2 regions of the Pseudomonas sp. Z4-20 genome follow, and region 2 is predicted to be linked to the other one. Evidence: predicted binding sites of a transcription regulator. Region 2 holds the regulator's gene; the other holds the start of a gene.
What was found. The regulator FliA, encoded in region 2, starts transcription of late flagellar genes. The targets are predictions, from matches to a motif close to CTAAAGTTTNNNNNNNNNNNGCCGNTAA.
Positions count from the first base shown of each region.

Region 1: the regulator FliA is predicted to act here: its motif matches at 4,024-4,051, upstream of J3P82_RS24980 (methyl-accepting chemotaxis protein).

Region 1 is NZ_CP071641.1:5,497,079-5,509,469, reverse strand. Features, by position in the region: gene J3P82_RS24995 (TonB-dependent siderophore receptor) at 1-2,310, opposite strand, end outside; gene J3P82_RS24990 (FecR domain-containing protein) at 2,398-3,399, opposite strand; gene J3P82_RS24985 (sigma-70 family RNA polymerase sigma factor) at 3,389-3,889, opposite strand; gene J3P82_RS24980 (methyl-accepting chemotaxis protein) at 4,160-6,040, shown strand; gene J3P82_RS24975 (SRPBCC family protein) at 6,229-6,693, opposite strand; gene J3P82_RS24970 (amino acid adenylation domain-containing protein) at 6,725-10,150, opposite strand; gene J3P82_RS24965 (diiron oxygenase) at 10,161-11,093, opposite strand; gene J3P82_RS24960 (DUF3050 domain-containing protein) at 11,090-11,866, opposite strand.
Region 2 is NZ_CP071641.1:4,016,925-4,029,315, forward strand. Features, by position in the region: gene J3P82_RS18285 (ParA family protein) at 1-315, opposite strand, end outside; gene motD (flagellar motor protein MotD) at 365-1,249, opposite strand; gene J3P82_RS18295 (flagellar motor protein) at 1,265-2,005, opposite strand; gene J3P82_RS18300 (protein-glutamate methylesterase/protein-glutamine glutaminase) at 2,005-3,138, opposite strand; gene J3P82_RS18305 (chemotaxis protein CheA) at 3,187-5,430, opposite strand; gene J3P82_RS18310 (protein phosphatase CheZ) at 5,461-6,246, opposite strand; gene J3P82_RS18315 (chemotaxis response regulator CheY) at 6,265-6,636, opposite strand; gene fliA (RNA polymerase sigma factor FliA) at 6,808-7,551, opposite strand; gene fleN (flagellar synthesis regulator FleN) at 7,548-8,378, opposite strand; gene flhF (flagellar biosynthesis protein FlhF) at 8,495-9,844, opposite strand; gene flhA (flagellar biosynthesis protein FlhA) at 9,856-11,985, opposite strand; gene flhB (flagellar biosynthesis protein FlhB) at 12,111-12,391, opposite strand, start outside.

The DNA of each region.
Region 1 (12,391 bases), 1.5 Mb from region 2:
CATGGTGTTCTCCGCATCGGCCCAGCTGTAGCCGACATACCGCACGCCGCCGCCCAGGCGCAGGCCATCAAGCGTGCCGCTGTCAAATTTGTAGTCGGCCCACACCGAGGCCATGTGGCGCGGGGCCTGGGTCGGTGAGTTGCCTTTGTTTTCGATGATGTCGGTGGGCGTGCTCAAGGTGCTGACCATCGACTTCGAATATTCGACATCGGTGAACGTGTAGCTGCCCAGCACCTTGAACTGCTCGGTCAATTGCAGGTGCGCCTCCAGTTCCAGTCCCTGGGAGCGAACAGCACCGACGGCGCGGTAGAAATTGTCCTGGGGCAGCTTGGTCGCCAGGTTCTCCTGGTCGATGCGGAACAGCGAGGCGGTGTACAAGTCGTCGGTGCCCGGCGGCTGGTATTTCAGGCCCAGTTCCCATTGCTTGCCATCGGTGGGCGGCAGCGGGTTGCCCGCACTGTCGGCGTAGGAGTTAGGGTTGAACGACTCGGAATAGCTGATGTACGGCGCCAGGCCGTTATCGAACAGGTACAGCGCTCCGACACGGCCGGTGAGCTTGGTGCGCTTGTCGTTGATTTCCGTGCCGGCCGGGCGGTTGAATTCAGCGATGCGGTTTTCGTCCGAGGTTTCTACCCAGTCCTGGCGCAGTCCCAGGGAGAAGCGCCACTTGTCCATTTCGATCAAGTCTTGCAGGTAGACGCCGGTCTGTTCCAGGCGCCGCAGATAGCTGGTGTCATAGCGATCACTGATTGCCGAGTTGCCATAGGCCGGGTCGAAAGCGTTGATCGGCGCGAGGCTGCCGCTGGTCCAGTCCACCACGGTTTTGCGCCGCTGATAATCGGCACCCATCAACACGGTGTGCTTGGTCGCGCCAGTGAAAAATTCAGCCTGCAGCATGTTGTCGATGATGAACGAATGCAGCTTTTCTTCGGCGCCGGTGTAGTAGCGGTTCAGCTCGTTGCTGGTAGGGCTGGTCCAGCCATAGGCGTAGACCTGACCGTTGGTGACCTCTGAGTCCAGGTAGCGGAAGTTCTGCCGCGCGGTGAAGACATCGTTGAAGCGGTGCTCGAACTGATAACCGAACGACTGCTGGTCGCGGTCGTAGCCATCGACGCCCGGTTCGCCTTCGAAGAAGTGTTCGGAGATCCGCCGGCCGTTGCGCTGGTGCAGCGTGCCGTCGGCCGGCATGCCGCCATGGTAGCCACCGTCGGGGTCGTGTTGCAGATAGGCTTGCAGGGTCAGCGAGGTGTCCTCGGTGAAGTCGATGCTCACCGTGGGCGCGAGGGCGAAACGCTTTTCCTTGGTGTGGTCGAATTGGGTGTCGGAGGTGTCCGCCAGGCCGATCAGCCGATAGGCGATGCGTTTGTCATCGTCCACCGGCCCGCTGAAATCGAAGCCCACGCCGCGCTGGCCCTGAGTGCCGACGGTCGCCTGGACCTGGTGATAGGCCTCGTACAGCGGTTTCTTGCTGGTCAGCGCCACCAGACCACCCGGAGAGCTGCGGCCATAGAGCACCGAGGACGGGCCCTTGAGAATGTCCACCCGCTCGAGGAAGTACGGATCGACCTGCATGGAGCTGTAGGTGCCGCTATCGCCCATGGACTTGAGGCCGTCGAGGTAGATGTTGTCCACCGAACCGTCGTTGAAGCCGCGCATCGCCACGTAGTCGTAGCGGTGGGTCGCGCCGTAGGGGTTGGTCAGCACGCCGGGGGTGTAGCGCATCGCCTGGGAGACGGTTTGCGCACCCTGGTCGTCCATTTGCTCGCGGGTCACCACGGACACGCTTTGCGAGGTTTCGCGCAGCGCGGTACTGGTTTTGGTCGCGACCTGGCTGTGGGTGGCGTTGTAGCCTTGCATGCTGCCCAGGGCGTTGCCCAAGGCAAATCCTTTGACGTCGGTAGCCGGCAGCGCGAGGGTGCTGTCCGGGGCCTCGGCTTGCAGCACGTAGCCGCTGCCCTCTTGGCCGAGCGCCACCAACCCTGAACCGCTGAGCAGTCGGTTCAGGGCCTGGTCCGCCGAGTATTCGCCTTTAAGGCCCGGGGACTGGAGGCCAGCCGTTTGCTCCGGCGTGCTCGCCAGGGTAATGCCGGCCTGGCGGGCGAACTGGTTGAGCACATCGCTCAAGGGGCCGGCGGGGATGTTGTAGCTCTGGCGACTGGCGCTGACGCCATCCTGTGACGCGATGGCGAGCATCGGCACGGCGCCGACGCCCAGCGCGGTGCTCAACAGCGCGGCACGGATGGCGTGGCGCAGCAGGCCTGTTTGCGAGGAACAGCCAAAGGGAGTCTTGGGGATTACGCGCTCAGTCATTATGGATTTCCGTTGGAGTCGCTGAAGGCAGATAAGCGTTGCTTACTGTCCTAGCCGGACGCCTTGGAAAAACCCGCCAAAAAAAAATCAGGCCGCACGTTCCACCGTGACCCACCAGCGGGTTCGATAACGCAGTTGAACGGGCAATGTGCGTGGCAGCACGGAGAGCATTTTGTCGGTGCCTTCCAGGCGGAAGACGCCGGACAGGCGCAGGTCCGCCACCGCTGCGGCGCATTTCAGGTAGCCGCGACGGTAGCGGTTGACCTCGTTGAGAAAATCTTCCAGGCGCATGTTTCGCGTCACGATCAATCCGTCCGCCCAAGCGCCGGCGTCCATGTCCAATGGCGGCGCCAGGGTCGCTGCCGATGCGCTGATCAAATAGCTTTGGCCCGCATCGACTTGGATCGGCGCGCCATCGCTGCCCCGGTGCGAGCGGATGGCGACGTGGCCACTGGCGACGCTCAGGCGTGTGCAGTCGTTGTCTTGGCGCACGACGAAGCGTCCTTCCAGCCCCTCGAACTCGCCATGTCGGCTTTTCACCAACAATGGGCGCGCGGGATCGCGACCGCAGGTGACCATTATTTCGCCGCGCGCCAACGTGATCAGGCGTTGCGTGGCGGTGTAGTCGAGGTCGGCGGCGCTGTTGGTATTGAGTTCAAGCCGTGTGCCGTCCGGCAGTTGGAAGCCGCGTCGCTCTCCCGTGGCGGTGGCGAAGTCGGCGCTCCATGGCTGCCATCCCTGGTCTTTGCCCAGCCAGGCGGCGCAGCCCAGCACGGCCACGCCAGACAGCAGCTTCAGGGCCTGGCGCCGGCCGAGGCGCTGGGCGCTGGTTTCCAGCGTTTCGAGGGCGACGTGGGCGCCGGGCACGGCTCGCAGGTTGGCGGTCAATTCATTGTGCAGCGATTGCACCCGTTGCCAGGCCAATTCGTGATCGTGATGAGCGATGCGCCAAGCCTCGCACTGTTGGCGCACGACAGGGTTGGCGGCATGGTTGCGCAGGCGCAGCAGCCAATGGATCGCTTGCTTGACCACTTGCTGCGAGGGGCCGCGACCTCGGCCCAGCGGAGTCTGCACTGGCTCAGTCTTCATAGCGCAGCACGTAGCAGTGGTACAGCGCATCGGCGACGTAACGTTCAACCGACCGCAGCGAGACGCCCATTTGTTCCGCAATCTGCTTGTAGGTCAGGCCATCACACTGGGCGAGCAGGAACGCCCTGCGCACTTTGGGCTTGAGCCCTTCGAGCATCCTGGCAATCGCTTCCAGCAGTTCCAGGATCAGCGCCTGGGCTTCGGCGCTGGGCGTTTGTGCTTGCGGCAAATGCACGATGGTTTCCAGGTAGGCACGTTCGATTTCTTCCCGACGCCAATGGTCGATCACCAGGCCTTGGGCGATGGTGCGCAGAAAGGCGCGAGGGGTCTTGAGTTCCAGCCGTTCGCTACGTTGCAGCAGGCGCACGAACGTATCTTGGGCCAAATCCGCCGCGTCGGCGGCGTTGCCCAGTCGATTGCGCAGCCATGTGTGGAGCCAGCCGTGATGGCTGCTGTAGAGCGCCTGTACTGCAAGCTGGGGAGATGACATGAACGCGACGGCCTAAAGCTACGAATGATAATAGGTCGCATTGTCATCAGCGTTCGTCAAATTTGCAACCACCGTTCGCCTGTAGGGCCCAAGCATCGCGGAGTGCCATCTCGTCGGACAATTGAACAAGGGGCCTAATTTTTTCCAGCCCCTTGCCGACAGAGTGGTATGCGTGCACCAAAATGGAGCGGATCCAATATCCTGCCCATCATTTACAGGGAAGTTGCACAACGGAATGCACCCTCACTTTTTGCATAAGAAGCCCCGTCCATGAATCTAAAGTTCAGCCACAAAATCCTCCTGGCCGCCTCTGGTGTGGTGGTTCTGGCTTTTGCCCTGTTCACGCTCTACAACGATTACCTGCAGCGCAGCACCATCGGTCGCAGCCTCGAATCTTCTATCGAGCAGTCCGGTGACCTGACCGCCAGCAGCGTCCAGAACTGGATGACTGGCCGGGTACTGGTGTTGGAAAACCTGGCGCAGAACATTGCCCATCAAGGCGCTGCCGCCGATTTGCCAGGGCTCGTCGACCAGCCGGCGTTGACCTCGAATTTCCAATTCACTTACGTGGGCCAGAACACCGGCGTCTTCACCCAGCGGCCGGATGCCAAGATGCCTGACGGTTACGATCCGCGTCAGCGTCCTTGGTACAAACAGGCGGTGGCCGCCGATAAAACCATGCTGACCCCACCCTACATGGCCGCAGTGGGTGGCCTTGTGGTGACCATCGCCCTGCCGGTCAAGCACAACGGCGAACTGCTCGGCGTGGTGGGTGGCGACCTGAGCCTGGAAACCTTGGTGAAGATCATCAACTCCGTGGATTTCGGCGGCATCGGTCACGCCTTCCTGGTCAGCGGCGATGGCCAAGTCATCGTCAGCCCGGACAAAGACCAGGTGATGAAAAACCTCAAGGACATCTACCCCGGCACGCCAGTGCGCATCGGCAAGGGCGTCCAGGAAGTCGAGCTGAACGGGCAGGACCGGATCCTGTCGTTCACCCCGGTCGCCGGTTTGCCGAACGCCGAGTGGTACATCGGCCTGTCGATCGATAAGGCCAAGGCCTACGCGCCGCTGAGCCACTTCCGCACTTCGGCACTGATCGCGATGTTTGTCGCGGTGGCGGCGATTGCGTTGCTGCTGAGCTTGTTGATCCAGGTGTTGATGCGTCCGCTGACCACCATGGGCCGCGCCATGCAGGACATCGCCCAGGGCGAAGGCGACCTGACCCGGCGCCTGGTCGTGCAGGGCAAGGATGAGTTCGCCGTGTTGGGCAGTTCGTTCAATCAGTTCGTGGAGCGTATCCACGCCTCGATTGCCGAAGTGTCTTCCGCTACCCGCCAAGTGCATGATCTGTCGCAACGGGTGATGACTTCGTCCAACGCCTCGCTTGTCGGCTCGGATGAGCAAAGCGCCCGGACCAACAGCGTGGCTGCGGCGATCAACCAGCTCGGCGCCGCGACCCAGGAAATCGCCCGCAACGCCGCCGATGCCTCGCAACAGGCCAGCGGCGCCAGCGAGCAGGCGGATGACGGTCGCCAGGTGGTGGAAAAAACCATCCAGGCCATGACCGAGCTGTCGCAGAAAATCAGCTTGTCGTGCACCCAGATCGAAACCCTGAACGCCAGCACCGACAACATCGGCCACATCTTGGACGTGATCAAGGGCATCTCCCAGCAAACCAACCTGCTGGCCCTGAACGCCGCCATCGAAGCGGCCCGTGCCGGTGAAGCCGGGCGTGGGTTTGCGGTGGTGGCCGATGAGGTGCGCAACCTGGCGCACCGCACCCAGGAATCCGCCGAAGAGATTCACAAGATGATCACCTCGCTGCAGGTCGGTTCTCGCGAAGCCGTGACCACCATGAACGCCAGCCAGGTCTCCAGCGAAGAAAGCGTGGAAGTCGCCAACCAGGCCGGCCTGCGCCTGGTCAGCGTGACCCAGCGCATTGGCGAAATCGACGGCATGAACCAATCCGTGGCCGCCGCGACCGAAGAACAGACCGCCGTGGTGGAAACCCTCAACATGGACGTCAGCCACATCAACCTGCTGAACCAGCAGAGCGTCGCCAACCTCAACGAAACCCTGAAGGATTGCGACGCCTTGTCACAACAGGCCAATCGGTTGAAGCAATTGGTGGACAGCTTCAAGATCTGATCCAGGCGAACCAGTGCTTACTTGAGCAAACCCGGTTCCCTGTGGCGAGGGAGCTTGCTCCCGCTGGCCTGCGCAGCAGGCCTCCCTGCATTCTTGCAGGCGGACCGCATTGGCCGGTTTTGCGACTGCTGCGCAGTCGAGCGGGAGCAAGCTCCCTCGCCACGGGCTGTGAGTAAGCCCCACAGGGATTAGCTGAACATTCTCTTCACATTCCCCATCGCCTCATCGGCGAACCCTTGCAGGAAATCCCTGAAGCCCGACGCAGTATGAGCATCGGTGTGGTCGGCGATGATGGTCCAGGTGGCGCGGCAGCGGTTGTTGTTCAGGGGGTCGACGCGCATCGCCGCCCAGAGGTTGTCGATGCCCAGGGTGTTGTAGATCAGCGTCCAGGTCATGTGCATGGCCTGGTCGTCGCGGCTGTTGAGTTGTTCGACGACCAGGTTCTGTCCGTCGACGAAAAACTTCTTGCGCAGGGATCTCACGCCTTCCCCGGTCATTTCGATGCGTTCAAGCGCTGGGATAAAGTGGGTGAAGCCACCAAAGTCCCCGACCACTTCCCAGACGCGCGCCGCCTCGGCGGACACTTCCACCGAGGTTTCGACCTGGCAGGCTCGAGGGTTCTTGATCAGGGTGTCGGGTTGGAATGCACTCATGGTCTTGCTCCTTGCGTTGGGTTGGGTTGCTTCAGATGAAATCGATGGCCTTGAGGTAATCAGCGCCACGGCGTAGAAGGGCCTGGGATTTTTCCGGGTAGCGCGCGCCCATCTGCCGCACGCCGGAGCGGGCGTTGTCGTGGCGAATGAGCGAGATATCGCCGATGTCTTCCTCGAAACCGTTGAGGTAAAAACCCAGCACGCCGAATAGGGCGTTGTCGGCATCGACCCGCGCCAGCTGCTGTTGCCAGTCAGCGACGCTCACCAGGGAAAACTCCCGGCCACTGTCACGGAACGACGCCACATACGCGTCCCAGCCCAGGGGCTCGGGGTTGTGCAGGTTGAACACCGCTTGCGTTGGCTGGTAGCGGCTGGCGTGGAAGGCGATGAAGCGAGCCAGGAAGTCCACCGGCATCAAGTCGAAATTGAGCGACAGGTCCGGCACCTGGCCGAGCTGGATCGAGCCCTTGAGCATCAGCATCAAGCGATTCTTGTGGGGCTGGCAGACCCCGGTCTGGCTGTTGAAACTGATGTTGCCAGGCCGGAACAGATTGACCCGGACCCCGACGTCCCGCGCCCGTTGCAGGATCCGTTCACCGACCCATTTGGACAGGTTGTAGCCATTCTTGATGTAGATCGGTGGGGTCTTGGCCGCCGGCTGCTCCAAGACCTGGCCATCGGCATCCAGTGCGCTGCAAGCCGACAGCGTCGAGACGAAGTTGAAGATTTTCTTGCTGCGCCCTTCGCACAGGCGCAGGCACTCGAAGATCGGCTCGACGTTGTCTCGCGCCAGCGACTCGTAGTCGAGCACATGGTTGACGTGGGCGGCGTTGTGCACCAACGCGCCGAATGTACTGTCGATGCGCAGGTAGATGTCGTCCGGCAAGCCCAGTTGCGGTTGGGTGATGTCGGCGGCATAGACGCTGACCCGGCTCAGGTCCAGGTGCTCTAACTGGTTTTCCCGCAGGGATTGGGCGAAACGTTCGGCGGCGCTCTGCCCGCCGGACTCGCGCACCAGGCACGCCACCTCGGTGGCGCCCCACGCCAGCAAGGCTTCGACGATGTGCACGCCGAGAAAACTGTTGGCGCCCGTCACCACCACTTTGTGCACGTCACCGCATTGACTGATGGGCAGCGGGTCGAGGTTGAGTTCGGCCTCGGCATCGATGAACGCCTGAGGGCTGAGGGTCGAGGTGCCGCTTTGCTCCGGGCCGTCGAGCAACTTCGCCAGGGTGATCAGCGTCGGCGCTTCGATGAAGCGATTGATCGACAGGCTGCGGCCGAACGATTGGCGAATGCTCAGCAGCAATTGCGACAGCAGGATTGAATGCCCGCCAAGGTTGAAAAAGCTCTCGTCAATGGCGATGTCCTCGGCCGGCAATTCCAACAGCTCGGCCCACAGCTGCTGTAGCTGGGTTTGCACTGCATTTTGCGGCTGGCGCCCTTGGCTGCCAACCTGGACGGAGCCCGCCGTTGCTAGCAGCGCCCGACGGTCGACCTTGCCATTGCTGGTGTAGGGCAGGCTGGGCAGCTCGATGTAAGTCGCCGGGTGCATGTAGCTGGGCAGCGCGTCCTGCACATGCTCGCGCAGGGCCTGGAGCGCCGCGCCGGGCGCTGTGTCCACTGGGTTTACCAGGAACGCCAGGACCCGCCGGCGCTCATCGACCCCCACCGCCACCTGACGGAACAACTGACTGTCGCGCAAGCAATGCTCGATCTCCTCGGGCTCGACCCGAAAGCCGCGGATCTTCACTTGGTTGTCGCGGCGACCGCACAGCTCGATCCCATCGTTGGTCCACTGGCCGATGTCGCCGGTGCGATAGACCCGCAACGTGTGTCCGGTGGGCAGCGTCAGGTCGAGGTAGCGGGTGGCGGTCAGCGTCGGATCGTTCAGGTACCCCAGGCCGACCCCCGGCCCGGCGATATACAGTTCGCCGGGCGTGCCTTGTGCGACCGGTTGCAGATGTTCATCCAGAATCAGCATCCGCGCGTTGGTGATGGGTGCGCCCAGGTTGCGGTTGTTATCCCCCACGGCGAATTGCCGAGTGGTCGCCAGCACGGTGGTTTCGGTCGGGCCGTAGATGTTGTGGAACCGGCACTGCGGCGCCAACTGCTCGATGACGAAGGGTTCGCAGACATCGCCGCCGGTGACCAGGTGTGTCAGCCCCAACGGTGCGCCCAGGGGCATGACGCTCAGCAGCGCGGGCGGCAGGAAGGCATGGCTGATGCGCTGCTCACGAATCAACGCCACCAGTTGCTGCGGGTCGCGACGCTGGTCTTCGCTGGGCACCACCAACAATCCGCCGACAATGAAAGTCGGGAGGATGTCCAGCAACGAGGCGTCGAAGTTGATGGTGGAAAACTGCAACGCACGGCTGTCGCGCTGCAACCCGACATGGTCGGCGTACCAGGCGCAGAAATGGCTGAGGTTGCGGTGGCTGAGCAGCACGCCCTTGGGCTGGCCGGTGGTGCCGGAGGTGTAGATCGCCACAGCCGGTTCGTCGGGATTCACCACGCGGCGAATTGTCGAGGCCGGCAAGCGTGGCTTGGCCGAAGGCAGTCGGCGGACATTCAGCGTCGGTAATGCAGACTCGCCCGGCTCGTCGTCACCGTCGTGCAACAACAGGTCGGCCTTGGCGTTTTCCAGGATGAAGCGCCGACGTTGCACTGGGTGCTGCGGGTCCAACGGCAGGTACACCGCCCCGCAACCCAGCACCGCCAGGATTGCGGCATACAGCTGCGCAGACTTGGGCAGGCACACGCCGATCACCTGGGGACGGCCGGTTGTTTTCGACAGGCTGGCGATTATCGATTGCTGCAACCGCAGCACGGTATTGCGCAAGGATTTGTAGTCGATGTCGTGGCCGTCGACCCACAACGCAGTGTGCTTCGCGTCATCGAGCATGCGCTGCTCGATGTTGTGCATCACCGGCACGTCCGCGGCCGCCAGCAGCCAAGGCACCGCAGGCCGATTGAGGCGGTGTTCGAAGGCCAGTGGCTCCAGCGCGTCGAGCCCGTGAAGCGGTTGGCCGATCACGTCGCTCGGTTCCGTCGGCCATTGATCGAAGCCGTCTTCTTCCCGGGATAACTGGCTGACCAGCCGCGCGCCATGCTCCACCACCGCTGCCGTGGCGCGCAGACGCAAAGATTGGCCGTTGCCGTCGCAATGCGCTGTGATTCGTTCCTGGGCCAACAGCCGTCGCGCACCGTCGCGAAACAGCACCACCGGCTGCGGCAAGGCCTGGCCGGGCACGGTCTGGAGCACCACGTGCACTTGAAGACAAACACGGGCCTCAAGTGCGCACGTCACCGTACCGTCGTCGATCAACACGTCGATCGCGCCGTGGCCGGTCAGTGCTTGCACATCCACGACACCGTGGCCGTGCAGTTCCAGTTCCCTGGCCAGTTCAGCCATGGCCTGGCTCTTGCCAGACACAGCAATTTCGAGGCGTCTCATTGGAAGGTCCTCATGGGGTCAAATAATCGGCCAGGGCATCGCGCACGCACGGTGACGCCAGCATCGAGCTGCCGCGAAAGAAACGCGTGATGTTGCCCACCAGCGGATGAAAACGATTGATGGGATACGCCAATGCGGCAGCGTCTTCACGCAGCGACTGGCGCGCTGATTCGTCGATGGGCAGGTGCGTGATCAACTCGAAATCGAACGCCTGTTGCAGATCGCTGGCCAAATACTCGGCGATGAAACCGGGCATCAACCGAGCAATTGCCTCGCGGTCCTCTTCGGGCGCGGTGCGCCAGTAGATCTGCACCAGCCGCGTCCAGAAGCCCGAGTGCCGGCCCTCGTCCAGTAAGTGGTCGGCCATCAATCCCTTGATCGAGGCCTTGACCGAGTCGTCGCGGGCAAACGCCGCCACGTCGTTGGTCACGGTGTTCTCGGCGATGGCGATGCAAATCAGTTCCACAGCGCTGAGCAGGTGCCCCGGCGCCCGCGCCAGCGTGGCGGGAATCGCCCGGCTGAGTTCGATCTGCTGGGGCAGCGGGATCGGCGCGATACCGGTCATGTCGATGGTCTGCTGCATGAAGTCCATCGCCACCAGTGCGTGGTAGTCCTCATCCACCACCACGGTCATTGCGTCGTAGCGACAGGCAAACGGAAACTCGATACCGAAGCGGTTCTTGGCGATGCGTCGGGCGGTGTGGTCCACCAGCTCCGTTTCAAAAATCACCACGTCGTTGATGAATTTGTAGAGGCTTTGCACCAGGACAAAATCACGCAGCTGCGGGCAATGGCTCAGGAAGGTCTGGCTGTGCACCATGGGTTGGCGGCTCATGGGAAAGATCAGCTTGTCGTCGTCTTCGACCCGGCGCCGTGGGCGAGTGCGGATCGTGGCGCGGCTTTCCCAGGCGTCGGCGAAGGACTGATATTGAATGGCGTTCATGGCGTCACCTGCGCAACGGCCAGGGTCATGCTCTGGCGCAGGCCATCCCACAGCGCCGTGCGACTGTGGACGGCGGCGAGGGCGGCGGTCAGGACTTCGTGCTCGCGCTGCGGGTCGCCATCGATCAGCCGGGCCAGCAACTTTTCCGCCGCCGGGCCGTGGTCTTCGGAGTCCACCTCGATATGCCGTTGCAAGTAATAACGAAACGTCGGTGCCTGATCCAGGCCAATGCCCCAAGCGTCCAGCATCCGCTGGAACATCTGCGGGATGACACTTTCGCGACCATGCACGAACGCGGCGGCCACGCTGTGGGCCGGAGCATGAAGCGCGGTGTGCAGGGTCTGGCGCACGAAGCGCGCCGCGGCCGGTTCGACCTCGACGCTGTCCAGCGCCGTCTCTGGGCTGACGCCTTCTTGTTGTAGGGCGATAAATTGCTCAATCGCCCGGGTGTCCGCGCCGACTTCGCGCATGGCGTCCAAGTACAGTTCGAAATGGCTGCAGTAGCCCGCACCGGGACGGTCGTCGGACTCTTCACCCAAGACGATTTCATTGATCAGGCGCGCCGCATGCGGGTCGGCCGGCGGCAGCCACGGCAGATGAGTGCAGGTCAGTTCCCGTTGCAGGCGCTTGGTCAGCGACATGAAATCCCACACGGCGAAAACATGACTTTCCATGAAGCGCCGCAACAGGTCGATTGATGTTATTTCAGAAAAGACCGGGTGTTGACCAAGTTCGTGCTTTTTCAGGGAAAGTTGCTCTTTGGTTGGCTGCATTGAAACGTCCTCGTCAATGATGTTCGTCCGGAAGTTGCTCGCCTTGTTTATCAGGGTGAGCAGGGGCCTGAACCGGAATCCATGTTTTCTTAATAATGCTTGGGGGCGCGCGATTTGCTCTGTTGCGCCTTTGTCTGGCTTGGCTTGCCAAGCGCTGGAGAGGCAGATAGCAACTCGACGAGTAAAAAATTAGTACATGTATCAAATACTCCGCAAGTTATTTTTTAGTTATTTGAAGTTGGGTATTTATTGGGCGCGAAGAGGCTAATTAAAACTTTTGCTATAAGTTTTATTGGGGCGAAGTTGCTCCTTCCGATTTATAACTATCAGAATCGAATGGTTCGAACGAATGCCTCGTTCGGAGCACTTCAGGGATCGGGGGAATAAAGAAATTGGTGTTTTATAGGCGGGAGACCGGTCGGACTTCCGGGTCTTTCCGCCAGTGGGCGACGCTCCTTGCGTAAGGGGTTCGATTCGCCTGGCCTAGCGCCGGGCGCTGACTTCTTCAGGTCTGTTTTTTTTTGA
Region 2 (12,391 bases):
CTGGCCGGGCGACTGACGCTCCAGGGTCGCCAGCGCCGTGCTCGACGGCAACAATGAAATTCGCTCATCGCTGGTGGAGAGCAGCAGTTGCCCTGGCAAGCCTTCGGGCACAACGCCCTTATGCAGGAAAAGGTCGTAGTTGCTGTGCTCCAGGCTGTCGGGATCGTAGCCAAAATAACTGGTCATCGAGCCGTGGGGGTCCAGATCGACGATGACCACGCGCTTGCCCGCCTCGGCCAGCAAACCGGCTAAAGCGATGGAGGATGTGGTTTTGCCCACACCACCTTTTTGATTGGCGACTGCCCAGACTCTCATTCGGATCGTTCCTCCCGATCAAGACGCGCTCGATCGAGAAATAGCTCGGTTATAAAGCCGGTGACGGAGAATTGACGGCGTTCTGTCTTACCGGCGACTTGACCGGGGGCGGTGCAGTTTGTGTGCCAGCCCGCTTCAATGCCGCATCCGGTTTTGCGTTCGCAGTGCCCGTACCGGTCAGGCTGCGACGGACATCGAGGTTGCGCGAGACCACCAGCACCACCCGCCGGTTGCGCGCACGCCCTTCGGCGGTGGCGTTGTTCGCCACCGGCTGGAATTCGCCATAGCCCACCGATGCCAGCCGACCGGGATTGACGCCCTGCATGGCCAGCATGCGCACGATGCTCGCCGAACGGGCCGAGGACAATTCCCAGTTGGTCGGGTACTGCGCGGTGCGGATCGGCTGGTCATCGGTGAAACCTTCGACGTGGATCGGGTTGTCGAACGGTTTCAGGATCGTCGCGACCTTATCGATGATGGTAAACGCCATGTCGCTGGGCATCGCGTCGCCGCTGCCGAATAACAGGCTGGAATTGAGTTCGATCTCGACCCACAACTCATTGCCGCGCACGGTCATCTGGTTGGAGCTGATCAGGTCGCCGAACGCCGCGCTGATGTCATCGGCGATGCTCTTCAGCGGATCGCTGCCACCGGCAATACCGGCATCGACCTGCTCGGCGTCCCTGACCAGAGGCTTGGCCGGGGTCGTCGTCTTCGGACGCTCGTCACCGATGGGAATGGGCTTGAGGGCGCGATCGGAGTCGGTAAAAACCCCGATCAACGCCTCGGAGATCACTTTGTACTTGCCTTCGTTGACCGACGAGATCGAATACATGACCACGAAAAAGGCGAACAGCAGCGTGATGAAGTCGGCATAGGAAACCAGCCAGCGTTCATGGTTGACGTGTTCTTCACGATGCCTGCGACGTGCCATTTTCCATATCCTCCATCAGTCCATGAAGCCCTGGAGCTTCAACTCAATGGAGCGCGGGTTTTCACCTTCGGCGATCGACAGGATCCCTTCCAGCAGCATTTCGCGGTAGCGCGACTGGCGCAACGCAATGGACTTGAGCTTGGCGGCAATTGGCAACAACACCAGGTTGGCACTCGCCACGCCGTAGATCGTGGCAACGAAGGCCACGGCGATACCGCTGCCCAGCTGCGACGGATCGGCCAGGTTGCCCATCACGTGGATCAAGCCCATGACCGCGCCGATGATGCCGATGGTCGGCGCGTAGCCGCCCATGCTTTCGAAGACTTTCGCCGCTTCGATGTCGCGGCTTTCCTGGGTGTAGAAATCCACTTCCAGGATGCTGCGGATCGCTTCCGGTTCGGCGCCGTCCACCAGCAATTGCAGGCCTTTGCGCGAGTAGCTGTCGGGTTCGGCATCGGCCACCCCTTCCAGACCCAGCAAGCCTTCCTTGCGCGCGGTGAGGCTCCAGTTGACGACGCGGTCGATGCCACCGGCCAGATCGACCCGCGGCGGGAACAAAATCCAGACCAGTACCTGCATGGCGCGCTTGAACGCGCTCATCGGCGATTGCAACAGCGCGGCGCCGACGGTGCCACCGATCACGATCAATGCGGCCGGGCCGTTGGCCAGCGCGCCCAGGTGACCGCCTTCCAGATAATTGCCACCAATGATGGCGACGAACGCCATGATGATGCCGATCAGGCTGAGCACATCCATTACAGGCACGCCTCGACCAGGTGTCTACCGATATCGTCCAGGCTGTAGACCGCGTCGGCCAGGTCCGCCTTGACGATCGCCATCGGCATGCCATAGATCACGCAACTGGCTTCGTCCTGGGCCCAGATCGCACTGCCGCCCTGCTTGAGCAGGCGTGCGCCTTCGCGACCGTCGGCGCCCATGCCGGTGAGCACCACTGCCAGAACTTTGTCGCCGTAGGATTTCGCGGCGGAACCGAAGGTAATGTCGACGCATGGCTTGTAGTTCAAACGCTCATCGCCCGGCAGGATTTTCACCGCGCCACGGCCGTCGATCATCATCTGCTTGCCACCCGGCGCCAGCAGTGCCAGGCCTGGGCGCAGGATGTCGCCGTCTTCGGCTTCCTTGACGCTGATGTTGCACAGCTTGTCCAGGCGCTCGGCGAAAGCCTTGGTGAACGCGGCAGGCATATGCTGGATCAGCACGATGGGGGCCGGAAAATTGGCCGGCAACTGGGTCAGGACCCGCTGCAGCGCGACCGGGCCGCCCGTGGACGTGCCGATGGCGACGAGCTTGTAAGCCTTGCGCTTGGGCGCCGGCGACGAAGCGCTGGCAGGCGCCGAACGAGCGGGAGCAGGTGCCGGGGCACTGCGAACCGGTGCCGGGTTGAAACCGCTGGACGACGCTGGCGTTGGCGCAGGCGTCGGCGCGACAGTAGGTGCAGGTGCAGGTGCGCTGTAGGCACTGACACGCCGATTACTGCGGGAGATGCTGTGGACTTTCTCGCACAGCATCTGCCGGACCTTGTCCGGGTTGCGCGAAATGTCTTCGAAATTCTTTGGCAGGAAATCCACCGCCCCGGCGTCCAGCGCATCGAGGGTGACACGAGCGCCTTCGTGGGTCAGGGAGGAAAACATCAATACCGGGGTCGGGCAGCGCTGCATGATATGCCGCACCGCCGTGATGCCATCCATCATCGGCATCTCGTAGTCCATGGTGATCACGTCCGGCTTGAGTGCCAGGGCTTGATCGATCGCCTCTTTACCATTGGTCGCCGTGCCGACGACCTGAATGCTCGTGTCCGCTGAAAGAATTTCCGAGACGCGGCGGCGGAAGAACCCCGAATCGTCCACCACCAGGACTTTAACTACCATAAACACTCCGTTAGACAAGGCGCGGCGCTGGGCCATGCCCCTCCAGAATCAAATACGCCGAGCGGCGTAGCGCTTGAGCATGCTAGGCACATCGAGAATCAACGCGATGCGGCCGTCGCCGGTGATGGTGGCGCCGGACATGCCCGGTGTGCCCTGGAGCATCTTGCCCAATGGCTTGATGACCACTTCTTCCTGGCCAACCAACTGATCGACAACGAAGCCGATCCGCTGGGTGCCCACCGAAAGGATCACCACATGGCCTTCGCCCTGCTCGACATGAGCGGCGGAGCTGACCAACCAGCGCTTGAGGTAGAACAGCGGCAGCGCCTTGTCCCGGACGATGACCACTTCCTGGCCGTCCACCACGTTGGTGCGCGACAGGTCGAGGTGGAAAATCTCGTTGACGTTGACCAGCGGGAAGGCGAAGGCCTGGTTGCCCAGCATCACCATCAGGGTCGGCATGATCGCCAGGGTCAACGGGACCTTGATGACGATCTTGGAGCCCTGGCCCTTGGTCGAGTAGATGTTGATCGAGCCGTTGAGCTGGGAAATCTTGGTCTTCACCACGTCCATGCCCACGCCACGACCCGACACGTCGGAAATCTCGGTCTTGGTCGAGAAGCCCGGGGCGAAGATCAGGTTGTAGCACTCGGATTCGCTCAGGCGATCGGCCGCGTCCTTGTCCATCACGCCGCGTTTCACGGCGATGGCGCGCAACACATTCGGGTCCATGCCCTTGCCGTCGTCGGAGATCGACAACAGGATGTGGTCACCCTCCTGCTCGGCAGCCAGGATCACCTTGCCGCCGCGAACCTTTCCGGAGGCCTCGCGTTCTTCCGGCGACTCGATGCCGTGGTCGACCGCGTTGCGCACCAAGTGGACCAGCGGGTCGGCCAGGGCCTCGACAAGGTTCTTGTCGAGGTCGGTCTCTTCACCCACCAGTTCCAGGTTGATTTCTTTCTTGAGCTGGCGAGCCAGGTCTCGAACCAGGCGCGGGAAGCGCCCGAAGACTTTCTTGATCGGCTGCATCCGGGTCTTCATGACCGCGGTCTGCAAGTCGGCCGTGACCACGTCGAGGTTCGACACGGCCTTGGACATGGCTTCGTCCTGGCTGTTGAGGCCCAGGCGCACCAGGCGGTTACGCACCAGCACCAATTCGCCGACCATGTTCATGATCTCGTCCAGGCGCGCGGTGTCGACCCGAACGGTAGTCTCGGCTTCGCTGGCCGGTTTTTCGGCGGGCGGTGCAGCCGGCGCACGGGCAGGCGCCGGTGCAGCAGCGGCGGGCTTGGGTGTCTCGGCCTTGGGCTCGGGTGCCTTGGCGGCCGGTTTTGGCGCGGCCTTGGCGACAGCCGCAGCGGTAGCCGCCGGCGCAGCAGAGGCCGTACCGACTTCGCTGAACTTGCCCTTGCCGTGCAACTCGTCGAGCAGTGATTCAAATTCGTGATCGCTGATCAGGTCGCTGCCAGCTGCCGCGGCGGCTGGCTTGGCCGGGGTCGGCGCGGAAGCGATGGCCGAATCCAGCGCATCGACGGCAAAGGTTCCCTTGCCATGCAGTTGATCGAGCAACGCCTCGAATTCATCATCGGTAATGTCGGAATTATCGCCAGCCGCCTTTGGCGCGGCCGGGGCCGGGGTCGCCGGGGCTGCGACGGCATCGGCAGCAAACTGACCCTTGCCGTGAAGCTGGTCGAGCAGCGACTCGAACTCGTCGTCGGTAATTTCATCGCTGGCAGCTGCGCCGGTGGCTTGCGCAGCAGGCGCGGCCGGAGCCTCAGCCTGGGCCTTGACGGCGCTCAGCGAGTCCAGCAGCGATTCGAATTCATGATCGGTGATGTCACCCGATGCCTCGGCAACCGGCTCTTGAGCCACAGGTTCGGCAGGCGCGGCTTCGTCAGCCGATTGCGGCTCGGCCAGGCGTGCCAGCGCGGCGAGCAACTCAGGGGTGGCAGCGGTGACCGGCGAGCGCTCACGCACTTCGCTGAACATGCTATTGACCGCATCCAGCGCTTCGAGCACCACGTCCATCAGTTCCGAATCAACGCGACGCTCACCCTTGCGCAGGATGTCGAACACGTTCTCGGCAATGTGGCAGCACTCCACCAGCTCGTTGAGCTGGAGGAAGCCGGCGCCTCCTTTTACAGTGTGGAAACCGCGAAAAATTGCATTGAGCAGGTCCGCATCATCAGGTCGGCTTTCCAGCTCGACCAGTTGTTCGGAAAGTTGCTCTAGAATCTCGCCGGCCTCAACCAGGAAATCCTGAAGGATCTCTTCATCGGCGCCGAAGCTCATTAATGGCTGCTCCTAAAATAGGGCTAAAACTCAAAATCCAAGGCTGGACAGCAAATCGTCCACATCGTCCTGACCGGACACAACGTCTTCTCTTTTATCGGCATGAATCTGCGGACCTTCACCCTGAGAGAGATGTTTTTGTGGATCTTTTTCAGCAAGCATCGCTTCACGGTCGTGTTCGATGCCCGCAAAGCGGTCGACTTGGCTGGCCATCAACACCAGCTTGAGCAAATTGCTTTCCACTTCGGTGACCAGTTGGGTCACGCGCTTGATTACCTGACCGGTCAGGTCCTGGTAATCCTGGGCCAACAGAATGTCGTTGAGGTTGCTCGCCACGGCACGGTTCTCGGTGCTGCTGCGCGTCAGGAAACCGTCGACCCGACGGGCCAGCTCGCGAAACTCTTCGGCGCCGACTTCGCGACGCATGAACCGACCCCAATCGGTGCTCAACGCCTGGGCTTCATCACTCAGGCCGTTGACCAGGGGGGTTGCGCTTTCCACCAGGTCCATGGTGCGGTTGGCCGCGGCCTCGGTCAGCTTGACCACATAACCCAGGCGCTCGGTGGCGTCGGTGATCTGCGAGACTTCCTCGGCCTGTGGCATGTTCGGGTCGATCTGGAAATTGACGATCGCACTGTGCAGTTCACGGGTGAGCTTGCCGACTTCCTGGTACAGACCTCGGTCACGGGTCTGGTTGAGCTCATGAATCATTTGAACCGCATCACCGAAGCGGCCCTTTTCAAGGCTGTCGACCAGTTCGCGGGCATGTTTTTTCAGGGTCGATTCGAAATCGCCCATTGAAGATTCGTTGTCCATAGCTCCCCCGTGGCGCCGTTAACCGATGCGTTCGAAGATTTTTTCGATCTTCTCTTTCAACGCCTGGGCCGTGAAGGGTTTGACCACATAGCCGTTTACACCGGCCTGGGCCGCTTCGATGATCTGCTCGCGCTTGGCTTCGGCAGTCACCATCAGCACCGGAAGGTGCTTGAGTTTTTCGTCGGCGCGCACGTGGCGCAGCAAGTCGATACCGGTCATGCCAGGCATGTTCCAGTCAGTCACCAGAAAGTCGATGCTCCCGCTGTTGAGGACGGGAATGGCAGTGATGCCATCGTCGGCCTCGACCGTGTTGGTGAACCCGAGGTCACGCAACAGGTTTTTTATGATCCGCCGCATCGTTGAGAAGTCATCAACGATGAGGATTTTCATGTTCTTGTCCAATTCGACCTCCAAGCAGTCTTAAACGCGCCCAGCACCTGGACGCGCCATTTCAATCAATTCCGGCATAACACTCGACAACGGTCTGGAGCACAACGGATGAGACTGGCCCGGCACACACATGCCGGGCCAGCCCCGCTCGCAGCGTCCCCACACTGCCCGTCAGCGCGCTCGCCACTCCCCCAAACGCCCCCGCAAGCGGGCCGCGCACTGGCTGTGTAACTGGCTGACCCGTGATTCGCTGACCCCCAGGACCTCACCGATTTCCTTGAGGTTCAGCTCTTCGTCGTAGTACAGCGCCAAGACCAGTCGCTCACGTTCCGGCAAATTGGCAATCGCTTCCGCCAGCGCGCTCTGGAAACGTTCATCTTCCAGGTCACGCGACGGCTCCATGTGAGCACTCGCGTTATCCTCATGCAGCCCTTCGTGTTCGCCGTCCTGCAACAGGTCGTCGAAACTGAACAAGCGACTGCCCAAGGTATCGTTCAAAATCCCGTAATAATCATCGAGACTCAACTGGAGTTCGGCCGCAACCTCGTGATCTTTAGCGTCACGTCCGGTTTTAGCTTCGATAGCGCGGATCGCGTCACTGACCATGCGGGTGTTGCGATGCACCGAACGGGGTGCCCAGTCGCCCTTGCGGACTTCATCGAGCATCGCTCCGCGAATACGGATACCGGCATACGTCTCGAAACTGGCGCCCTTGCTCGCGTCGTATTTATTCGACACTTCGAGCAAGCCGATCATGCCCGCCTGGATCAAGTCTTCGACCTGGACACTGGCCGGCAGGCGCGCCAGCAAGTGATAGGCGATACGCTTGACCAGGGGCGCGTAACGCTCGATCAATTCGTATTGGGCGTCCCGTGCCGATTTTTTGTAGAGATGGTTGTAACCGCTGGCTGTCATAACACGGGCCCTGCTGTTTGTTGCACGAGACGCTCGACGAAAAATTCCAGATGCCCGCGTGGGTTGGCCGGCAAGGGCCAGGTATCGACTTTCTGGGCGATTGCCTTGAACGCCAGCGCGCATTTGGAACGTGGAAAGGCTTCATAAACGGCACGTTGCTTCTGGACGGCCTTGCGTACGCTTTCGTCGTAAGGCACTGCGCCGACGTATTGTAGGGCGACGTCCAGGAAGCGATCCGTGACCTTTGTCAACTTGGCGAACAGGTTGCGTCCTTCCTGCGGGCTCTGGGCCATGTTGGCCAGGACGCGAAAGCGGTTCATGCCATAGTCGCGGTTAAGCAATTTGATCAGGGCGTAGGCATCGGTGATGGACGTCGGTTCGTCGCACACCACCAGCAGGACTTCCTGGGCGGCGCGCACGAAACTGACGACCGAGTCACCGATACCGGCGGCCGTGTCGATCACCAGCACATCGAGGTTGTCGCCGATGTCGCTGAAAGCCTGGATCAGGCCCGCGTGCTGCGCCGGTGTCAGGTGAACCATGCTCTGGGTGCCGGAGGCCGCCGGCACGATGCGAATCCCGCCCGGCCCCTGCAGGAGCACGTCGCGCAGTTCACAGCGACCTTCGATCACGTCCGCCAGCGTGCGCTTGGGTGTAAGCCCCAGCAACACGTCGACGTTCGCCAGGCCCAGGTCGGCGTCCAGCAGCATGACCCGTCGGCCAAGCTCTGCCAGAGCCAGGGACAAGTTCACTGACACGTTAGTCTTCCCGACGCCACCTTTGCCGCCGGTCACCGCGATCACCTGTACGGGATGCATGCTGCCCATGTTCGTTCTTTACCTTGTCTTACTTAGACGGAGGCCACATTACTGGCTGCGCGTTCACATATGGAACAATGCATGGCAGACCATCGATGTAGGTACAAAAAATATTCATGATTACCTCAGCCGACCTGCTTGGTCGGGCTGTGGTAGATATCAGCGAACATGTCAGCCATGGCTTCTTCGCTGGGTTCTTCCTGCATTTGCACACTCACGGCACGACTGACCAGTTGATGACGGCGCGGCAGATGCAAATCATCCGGGATCCGCGGCCCGTCGGTCAGGTAGGCCACCGGTAGTTCATGACCGATTGCCAGGCTCAACACCTCGCCCAGGCTTGCCGTTTCGTCCAGCTTAGTCAGGATGCAGCCGGCCAGCCCGCAGCGTTTGTAGCTGTGGTATGCGGCGGTTAGAACCTGTTTCTGGCTGGTGGTTGCCAACACGAGATAATTCTTTGACTTGATGCCACGCCCGGCCAGGCTTTCGAGCTGCATGCGCAGGGCCGGATCGCTGGCTTGCAGGCCGGCGGTGTCGATCAGTACGACGCGCTTGCGCATCAAAGGCTCCAGCGCCTGGGCCAGGGATTGGCCCGGATCCACATGGGTCACCGACACATTGAGGATCCGGCCCAGGGTCTTGAGTTGTTCCTGGGCGCCGATGCGGAAACTGTCCATGCTCACCAGGGCGATGCTCTGAGCGCCGTACTTGAGAACATAGCGAGCCGCGAGCTTGGCCAAGGTGGTGGTCTTGCCCATGCCGGCTGGGCCGACCATGGCGATGACACCGCCCTCTTCCAATGGCTCTACTTCCGGCGTGGCGATCATCCGCGCCAAGTGGGCGAGCAACATGCGCCAGGCCTGGCGAGGCTCTTCGATGCCATTGATCAGCGCCAGCAGGTCCCGCGACAACGGGCCGGACAGGCCAATGCGTTGCAGGCGACGCCACAGGTTGGCCTGGGCCGGACGGCTGCCTTGCAGTTGGTTCCAGGCCAGCGAGCCGAGCTGGACTTCCATCAGCTCGCGCAAACTGTTGAGTTCGAAACGCATCGAGTCCAAGGCGCGTGGGTCAACGCCCGCCGCTGGCGCTGCCTGCATCGGTGCCGGACGACGCGGCTCGGCCAAGGCTGGCTCGATCAGCGGTTCGGCAGCGGTCAACGGCAGGCCGGCAGTCAATGGCTGACCGGCGAACAATTGGCGATTGGTGCCCGCGCTGCCGTCGCCTTCGCTGCTGCGCAGGCTCAGTTCGGCCTGGGCGCTGGCGATGCGCGACTGGGTCTTGCGCAGCTCATCCTCGAGTTCCATGTTCGGAACCCGTGGGGCCAGCGCCGACAGTTTGTAATCCAGAGCTGCCGTCAGCTCGACACCGCCGGCGATACGACGGTTACCGATGATGGCTGCTTCAGCGCCCAGTTCGTCACGAACCAGTTTCATGGCCTGACGCATATCGGCGGCGAAAAAACGCTTCACTTGCATAAACCACTACCTCAGCCGTTGGGCCCTACTGTCGCAACGATGGTCACTTGCTTGTTGTCCGGTATTTCCTGGTACGCCAGCACATGCAGCCCCGGGACCGCGAGGCGCCCGAATCGCGAGAGCATCGCGCGAATCGGACCGGCCACCAGCAGGATCACTGGTTGGCCTTGCATCTCTTGCCGTTGGGCCGCATCAATCAACGAACGTTGCAGCTTCTCGGCCATGCTTGGCTCCAGCAGAACACCCTCTTCCGAGCCTTGTCCTGCCTTCTGCAAACTATTGAGCAATATCTGTTCCAACCTTGGCTCCAGAGTGATCACAGGCAGCTCGGACTCAGTGCCTACAATGCTTTGGACGATTGCGCGGGATACGCCGACCCGCACCGCAGCCACCAAGGCGGCGGTATCTTGACTCTTCGAAGCGTTGTTGGCGATCGCTTCGGCAATGCTGCGAATGTCGCGAACCGGGACTTGTTCGGCCAGCAGCGCTTGCAACACCTTGAGCAATTGCGAAAGTGAAACCACGCCCGGCACCAATTCTTCTGCCAGCTTCGGCGAGCCCTTGGCCAGTACTTGCAGCAATTGCTGGACTTCCTCGTGGCCGATCAGCTCGCTGGAGTGCTTGTACAAAATCTGGTTCAGGTGAGTCGCGACCACGGTGCTGGCGTCCACCACGGTGTAGCCGAGGGACTGGGCCTGGGCTCGCTGGCTGATTTCGATCCACACCGCTTCCAGGCCGAAAGCCGGATCCTTGGCGGTAATGCCGTTGAGCGAACCGTAGACCTGCCCCGGGTTGATCGCCAGCTCGCGGTCCGGGTAGATCTCGGCTTCGGCCAGGATCACGCCCATGAGCGTCAGGCGATAGGCGCTGGGTGCCAAGTCGAGGTTGTCGCGGATGTGCACGGTGGGCATCAGGAAGCCCAGGTCCTGGGACAGCTTCTTGCGCACGCCCTTGATCCGCGCCAGCAGTTGACCACCCTGATTGCGATCGACCAATGGAATCAGGCGGTAGCCGACTTCCAGGCCGATCATGTCGATCGGCGTCACATCGTCCCAGCCCAGTTCCTTGGTTTCCATGGCGCGGGCCGGCGACGGCAGCAGTTCCTGCTGACGCTTGACCTCATCCAACGCTTGGACTTTCTGCACGTTCTGCTTCTTCCAGAACAGGTAGGCGCCACCGGCAGCCAGGGCAGCCATGCTCAGGAAGGAAAAGTGCGGCATTCCCGGCACGATACCCATCACCGCCATCAAGCCGGCGGCCACGGCCAACGCCTTGGGCGACGCGAACATCTGACGGCCAATCTGCTTGCCCATGTCTTCGGAGCCCGAAGCACGGGTCACCATGATCGCGGCAGCTGTGGATAACAACAGTGATGGCAATTGCGCCACCAAACCGTCACCGATGGTCAGCAAGGCGTACACCTTGCCAGCGTCACCGAAGGTCATGCCATGTTGGAAGATACCGACGGCCATGCCGCCGATCAGGTTGATGAACAGAATCAGCAGGCCGGCAATGGCGTCACCGCGCACGAACTTGCTGGCACCGTCCATGGAACCGTAGAACTCGGCTTCCTGGGCGACTTCAAGACGACGGGCCTTGGCCTGGCCCTGGTCGATCAGGCCGGCGTTGAGGTCAGCATCGATTGCCATTTGTTTGCCGGGCATCGCGTCGAGGGTAAAACGTGCGCTCACCTCGGAAATCCGCCCGGCACCCTTGGTCACCACGACGAAGTTGATGATCATCAAAATCGCGAACACCACGATACCGACCACGTAGTTACCGCCGATTACCACCTCGCCGAAGGCCTGGATCACCTTACCAGCGGCTTCGTGACCTTCGTGACCGTGGATCATGACAACCCGTGTCGACGCTACGTTCAGCGCCAGCCGCATCAGCGTAGCTACCAGCAGAATGGTTGGAAACACTGCAAAATCCAGCGGCCGCAAGGCGTATACGCAGACCAGCAACACGACAATCGACAAGGCGATGTTGAACGTGAAGAACACGTCCAGCAAGAACGGCGGCACAGGCAGCATCATCATGGCGAGCATGACCAGCAGCAACAGCGGCACGCCCAGATTACCCCGGCTGAGGTCTGCTACGTTGCTGCGCGCATTGCTGAGTAACTGAGAGCGATCCACCAAAATTCCCCGTTCCTGTGAAGCAAACTTTTGACGCCCTGAAGGGGCTCAGGCGGGGTATTGCAAGAAGCCTTCCAACTTTTGTAGGAGGCTAAAATAGAAAGGTTTGAAGGGTGCCGACCGACTCAGGAATCGCGCCGCAGATCCGGCGGAATCGGCAAATCCTTGAGCGGATCGGGGCGCTTGCCCTTGCCGGCGCGGTGCTGGCGAATCTGGTAGACGTAGGCCAACACCTGGGCGACGGCCAGATACAGGCCACCCGGGATTTCCTGGTCAAGCTCAGTGGAGTAGTAAATCGACCGCGCCAACGCCGGGGATTCGAGCAGCATCACTTCATTGGCCACGGCGATCTCACGGATCTTCAGCGCCAGGAAATCGCTGCCCTTGGCCAGCAACACCGGTGCGT